2 regions of the Mesorhizobium sp. CO1-1-11 genome follow, and region 1 is predicted to be linked to the other one. Evidence: predicted binding sites of a transcription regulator. Region 1 holds the regulator's gene; the other holds the start of a gene.

Region 1 (3,409 bases):
TCTACGAGCTCTACCCCAAGCAGACCGCCGAGGGTCAGGTGCTGCTCGACGGCCAGAACGTTCTCGACCGCTCGCAGGACCTCAACCTGTTGCGCACCAAGATCGGCATGGTGTTCCAGAAGCCGACGCCGTTCCCGATGTCGATCTATGAGAACATCGCCTTCGGCGTCCGCCTCTACGAGAAGATCGGCAAGGCCGAGATGGACGGCCGTGTCGAGCAGGCGTTGAAACGCGCCGCGCTGTGGAACGAAGTCAAGGACAAGCTCAACGCCAGCGGCCTCAGCCTGTCGGGCGGCCAGCAGCAGCGGCTTTGCATCGCCCGCACCGTGGCGGTGAAGCCGGAGGTCATCCTTCTCGACGAGCCGGCCTCGGCGCTCGACCCATTGTCGACCGCCAAGATCGAGGAATTGATCGACGAGTTGCAGGCCGACTACACGATCGTCATCGTCACCCACAACATGCAGCAGGCCGCGCGCGTCTCGAAGCAGACGGCTTTCATGTATCTTGGCGAGCTGGTCGAATTCGACAAGACCGAGAAGATCTTCACGTCGCCTCGCGAGAAGCGCACGCAGGACTATATCACCGGCCGCTTCGGCTGATCTCACGCATACGAGGACCAGGATCATGGCCGAACACACAGTCGCAGCCTTCGACGAGGATCTCGGACAGATCAGCAGGCTGATCAGCGACATGGGCGATCTCGCCGGCACGATGGTCGGCGGCGCCACCAAGGCGCTGCTGAATTCCGACAATGCGCTGGCACAGCGCGTCGTCTCCGACGACGCCATCATGGACGCACGCCAGCGCGAACTCGATGATCGCGCCATCACCCTGATCGCCAAGCGCCAACCGATGGCCGACGATCTGCGTCATGTCGTCGGCTCGATCCGCATGGCGGGCGATCTCGAACGCATCGGCGACCTTGCCAAGAACATCGCCAAGCGCGTCGGCTCCGTCGGCCTCACCGCCACGCCGCGCGACCTGTCGCATTCCATCGACTCCATGGCGCAGCTGGTGCTGATCCAGGTGCAGGGCGTGGTCGAGGAATATGCGGCCGGCGATGCCGCCGCCCTCGCCAAGCTCAGGAATGACGACGAACGCATCGACGTCAAATACACCTCGGTGTTCCGCGAACTCCTGACCTACATGATGGAGGATCCCCGCAACATCACGGCTTGCACGCATCTTTTGTTCTGCGCCAAGAATCTCGAACGCATCGGCGACCATGTGACCAACATCGCCGAGAATGCGTATTATGTGCTGACCGGCACGCAATTGCCCGCCAACCGTCCGAAGCAGGACGAGACGGCGCTGTCGATGCCTGCGGCTTGATGGCAGGGATGATCGATCGATGATCGCGCCACGCATCATGGTGGTGGAGGACGAGGAGCCGCTGGGCGTGCTCCTCCGCTACAATCTGGAATCCGAGGGTTACCAGGTCGAGGTGGTGACACGCGGCGACGAAGCCGAGATCCGCCTCCAGGAAAACGTGCCCGACCTGCTGGTGCTCGACTGGATGGTGCCGGCGGTTTCCGGCATCGAACTCTGTCGGCGCCTGCGCATGCGGCCCGAGACGGAGCGATTGCCGATCATCATGCTGACGGCGCGCGGCGAGGAGAGCGATCGCGTGCGCGGCCTCTCGACCGGCGCCGACGACTATCTGGTCAAGCCGTTCTCGACGCCAGAATTCATGGCCCGGGTCAAGGCGCTGCTGCGCCGCGCCAAACCGGAAGTGCTGTCCAGCGTGCTCAAGGTCGGCGACATCGTGCTCGACCGCGAATCGCACCGGGTCTATCGCAAGAAGAGCGAGATCCGGCTCGGACCGACCGAGTTCCGGCTACTCGAATTCATGATGCGCCATCCTGGCCGCGTGTTCTCGCGCAGCCAGTTGCTCGATAATGTCTGGGGCGAGACGATCTACATCGACGAGCGCACTGTGGATGTGCATGTCGGCCGCCTGCGCAAGGCGGTCAACAATGGCCGCATGCCCGATGTGATACGCACCATCCGTGGCGCGGGCTACGCAATCCGCGAGGATTGAGATCAGGCCACGTTCTTGCCGGATCTCACCTGCACGCCCGGCGCGAAGATCTCCTGGTCGACGAAGGTGAGCGCGCGCATGGCGCAGCCCTCGCGGATCAGCGGCAATTCGTTCGGCTCTGTATCGAAGGAAATCGATTTCGAATGCTGGCCGCCGGCGGTCTGGGCGATGGCCTCGCGCAGGGCCGGCTCGATCAGGTCGAAGGCGGCGGCGCTGACGCCGACCATCGCAACGGGCGCCGGGTCTATCAGCGCGAACAGGCTGCCAAGGCCATAGCCCAGAGCCTCGCCGGCCTTGCGATAGGCCTCGCGCTCCGGTCCGTCTCTTTCGCGCGCCGTGGCCGCCAATGCGCGCATGTCGGCGTCGCTGACGTCGACCGGTTTGGCGTCCTCACCCATCTGTCCTGCATTACGCCAGATGGCATAGTTGCCGGCATAGGCCTCGACGCAGCCGCGCCGCCCGCAGCGGCAGAGCGCGCCGCCCGGGCGATGGATCATGTGGCCGAACTCGCCGCCGGAGGAATGGGTGCCGGTGAACAGATCGCCCTTCAGCACCAGGCCCATGCCGATGCCGTGCGAGAGCAGGATGGCGATGAAGTCGTCGCGGTAGCGCTCGGGGTCGCGCCAGCGCAGCGCCACCGCCATCATGTTGCAGTCGTTCTCCATGGTGGCGGGGATGCCGAATTCGGCTTCGAGTATGTCGGCGAAGGCAATGTCCGTCTGTGGCGTGATCGGCGACCACAGCATGGCGCGCGCCTCGGTGTCGGTGATGCCCTGGATCGCCAGCGCGATGCGGGCGATGCTGGCGACGTCAAGGTCGGGATCCTCGAGGCGGCGGCGGACGATGGCCACGCATTCGCCGATCAGCGCCTCGCGCGACATGGTCAGCGTGTCCAGCCGGCGCTGCTCCTCCGATATCACCTGGCCGGCGTAGTCGATGACGGCGACGGAGAGGAAATTCAGCGACAGCACCACGGTCATGACCGCCGCGGCCTCGGGGTTGAGACAAAGGCCCACCTGCGGCCGGCCGCGTTTCAGTGAGCCGGCCTCGTTCGGCTTGCCTTCGCTCAGGATACCTTCGCCGATCAGGTCGGCTGATATCGCCGATATGGTCGAGTGGCTCAGGGCGGTGGTGGCGGCGATCTCGGTGCGCGAGGGCTGGCCACCCCGGCGCACGGCTCCAATCACCATTGCGCGGTTGCGCCGGCGCAGATCGTCGTGGCGGATTCCGACCGACATGATTTCCTCCCCGTCGCCGCGGTTCTTGACGCCCCCTCGAACACCTCCGGCAACGGGCCGAATACTGGCAGAAGCGGCTGGGGCTGTCATTTATTTATTGCGGGGCTCGAAAAAAGGCTTCCGGCACCTC
Region 2 (3,409 bases), on a different contig from region 1:
GCGGTCGGCAAGCAGGCTGTGGGCGTTGGCAATGGCGGCTTCGCCACCTTTTACCGCGACATACATCTTACGCCTCCATCGTCTTGATACGCGTCGTGCGCGGCAGGCAGGCTATGCGGTCCGATGTGGCGAGGATGATGTCGACGCCGCGCGGAAAGCGCCTGATATTCTGCTTCCACTGCTCGACGAAATGGCGCGGCATCTGTGCCGGCGCGATCGTGGCGCTGGTTTCGATGCCCGGGCCTTCCAGCAGTAACGGAGTGCCTGAAACGAGGTCGCCGACCTGCAGGATCAGCGTCGTCGATCGGTCGGGATAATCCTGCGTGCCCTGCGAAAAACCGTCGAGCGCCATCATCTCGGCCGGCATGGCAACAAACGCGAAATGCGCGTCGGCCGGCGTGTTGGCCAGCGGCGCGCCTGTGTGGAAACCAAGCCAGGACCCGATCGCGGCCGAGGCATGCAGGGCCGGGTCGAGCCAGAGCGGCGTGTCGTTGTCGCATAGCGCCAGTGCCACGGCGCCCGACGTCGCCGAGAGCGGAGCCGGTGGGCGGGCCAGGGGTGGCAAGGGGTGGACACTGCCCGGCCGCGCCATGGCATCCATGACGGCCCGAAACACGGTCTGAGCGTTGAAGACCGGATCGGCGAAACCGCCCTCGATCGATTGCGCAGCGATATCCATCAATCTTCTCCGCGAACCATGGTGAAGAAATCCACCTTCGTTGCCGCCGTCTCGGCGCGGCGTTTTTCCTGGGCAGCGGCAAGCGCCGACCGCAAAGGCGCGATCAGCCTGGTCTCGACCTCGGTGCGGCGGGCAGGGTCCTGCCAGAGCGCGTCGGCTATTGCTCCCAGCTTCGCCTTCAGCTTGTCGCGGCCAAGCGCGTAACAATGGCCGACCTGCCCGGATGACAGCCGGACAGTGGCGCGCGTGACGGTCGCCTCGCCGACATTGAAGGGCGCGCCGCCGCCGCCGATGCGGCCACGAAGCGTGACAAGGCCCGTCTCGGGACCGCGCAGAAGTTCGGCTTGCGAAGGCAGGCCAGACTCGTTCCAGAGCCGGACGATGTCGTCGCCGCTCGATTGCGCCAGCGTCGCCATGGCGGCCTTGCGCTCGGCCTGATCGCGGGCTTCCTGTCCTCGCATCGCCAACTTCCTCTCTGCTAAATTTGTCTATTGATATAGACAACTATACAAATTATACATATTACCTAACGCGAGTCCATGACGGGTGCGTGACAGGCCGGGGGGCAAAACATGATCGAGCATGATGTGGCCGACAGCATCGAGCGACGCAGCGGCGTCTCACTGTGGCGCCAGATCGCCGACAGAATCCTGCAATCGATCGCCGCCGGCGATTTCGCCGAAAATGCCGCGCTGCCGCCCGAAGTCGCGCTGGCCGAGCGCTACGGCGTTAATCGTCACACCGTGCGCAGCGCCATATCGGCCCTCGTGCAGGAGGGCGTGCTGCGGGCCGAACAGGGGCGCGGCACCTTCGTCCTGTCACGCAAGCGGCTGTCCTATCCGATTGGCGCGCGGACACGCTTTTCGACTGGCCTGCAGGGGCAGACGTCGGAACGGCACATCGTGCTGCTCGCTTCGTCGGTCGAGCCCGCCAACCAGCGCGTGGCCGAAGGCCTTGGCCTTGCCCGGGGTGCCGAGGTGATCCGGTTGGAGACACGCGGCGAGGCTGACGGACGGCCAGTGTCGCGCGCCGCTGGATGGTTCGATGCCCGGCGCTTTGCCGGCATCGACAAGGCGATGGCGCAAACCGGTTCTATCACCGCCTCGCTCGCACGTTTCGGTATCGACGATTATCTCAGGCAATCGACCGTGCTGTCGGCGCGCCATGCCGACGCCGCCGATCTCGCCGATCTCGACCTGCAGCCGGGCGCCATCGTGCTGGTCACGGTGGCGGTCAACGTCACGCCCGACGGCCAGCCGATCCAGTTTTCGGAGTCGCGTTTTCCGGCCGAGCGGGTGGAGCTGAAGCTGTCGGCGCTGTAAGGCTATCCGATCTCGATGACAGCCTTGATCAGGCCCGACTTTTCATGCGCCCAGCGGGCGAGATCCCCTGGCGTATCGGCCAGCGTGGTGCGGTGGGTGACAAGCTTGGCCAACGGCACGGCACCATTGCGGATCGAGGCCGCGACATGGTCGAAGTCGGCGCGCAACGCATTGCGGCTGCCGATCAATGTCATTTCTCGCTTGTGGAACTCGGGATCGGAAAAAACAATATCGTCCTTGACGACGCTGACCAGCACCAGCGCTCCGCCATGCGCGACGTGGGCGAAGGCCGATTGCACCGATCGCGTGTTGCCGGTGGCGTCGAACACCACGTCGAAGCCTTCGTCGCCGGTCGCATCACGCACCAGATCGGACACGGGTGCTTGCGAGTCGTCGAGAATCGAAAAGCCGAGTTCACTCGCCGCGAAGACCAGTCTTTCGGTGCTCATGTCGAGAAGTGTCACGTCCAACCCGGCAATGCGGGCGAAGATGGCGGTGCCGAGCCCGATCGGGCCGGCGCCGATGACCAGCGTGCGGGCGCCAGGCTCGGCCCGGGCGCGCCGCACGGCATGCGCCCCGATGGCCAGGAATTCGACGGCGGCGGCGGCGGCGAGCGACAGGCCGTTGGTGGGATAGAGATTCTCAGCCGGCACCAGGATCTGTTCGCACATTGCGCCGTCGCGGTGCACGCCGAGCACTTCGATTCTGACACAGCAATTGGGCTTGCCGTGCCGGCAGGCGATGCATTTGCCGCAGGAAAGGTAGGGGTTGATGATCACCGGTTCGCCAAGGGCGAGGTCGACGCCTTCGCCCCGCTCGATCACTGTGCCGGAGACTTCGTGGCCCATGATGCGGGGATAGGCGAGGAAAGGGTGCTTGCCCTCGAAGATATGGTAGTCGGTGCCGCAGATGCCGACATGGCTGACCGCCACAAGAGCCCAGCCAGCAGGCGGGGCGCCGGGAGCCGGGTGGTCTTCGACAACAAGGTTGCCGGGCGAGCGGCAGACGACGGCTTTCATGCTTTGATCCAGTCTGTTCAAGAAATCGCCGGCCCGCGCCAGGCCGGCGATCGATTGGAATGCGTCATTTGCCGCGGCGGCGCAGTCCGTCGAAGTAGACGATGATGATGATCAGCGCGCCGGTGATGATGCGCTGCCAGAACGAGTTGACGTTGAGCAGGTTGGCGCCGTTGTTGATGGTGGCCAGGATGAAGGCGCCAAGCAGCGGCCCGTGCACCGAGCCGACCGCGCCGAACAGCGAGGTGCCGCCGATGACCGAAGAGGCGATCGCCTGCAGTTCCCAGCCCTCGGCCTGGGTCGGGTTGCCGATGCCGATGCGGGCGGCGAGCAGCACGCCGACGAAGGCCGCGCACAGGCCGGACAGCGTGTAAGCCATGTAGATGGTGCGC

Evidence for each region. Region 1 encodes PhoB, which activates phosphate uptake and scavenging genes when phosphate is short. Its sites were predicted from a motif close to TGTCATNNANCTGTCAT; they were not measured.
Region 2: a site for PhoB is predicted at 1,219-1,235, ahead of phnF (phosphonate metabolism transcriptional regulator PhnF). Genes of this name have one in related genera too.

The regions. Positions count from the first base shown of each region.
Region 1 is NZ_JAIUHE010000020.1:5,602-9,010, reverse strand. It holds gene pstB (phosphate ABC transporter ATP-binding protein PstB) at 1-599, shown strand, start outside; gene phoU (phosphate signaling complex protein PhoU) at 625-1,332, shown strand; gene phoB (phosphate regulon transcriptional regulator PhoB) at 1,352-2,041, shown strand; gene LB554_RS22230 (ROK family protein) at 2,044-3,279, opposite strand.
Region 2 is NZ_JAIUHE010000025.1:72,617-76,025, reverse strand. It holds gene LB554_RS25370 (carbon-phosphorus lyase complex subunit PhnI) at 1-66, opposite strand, end outside; gene phnH (phosphonate C-P lyase system protein PhnH) at 68-679, opposite strand; gene phnG (phosphonate C-P lyase system protein PhnG) at 679-1,140, opposite strand; gene phnF (phosphonate metabolism transcriptional regulator PhnF) at 1,252-2,001, shown strand; gene LB554_RS25350 (zinc-binding alcohol dehydrogenase family protein) at 2,004-3,020, opposite strand; gene LB554_RS25345 (ABC transporter permease) at 3,085-3,409, opposite strand, start outside.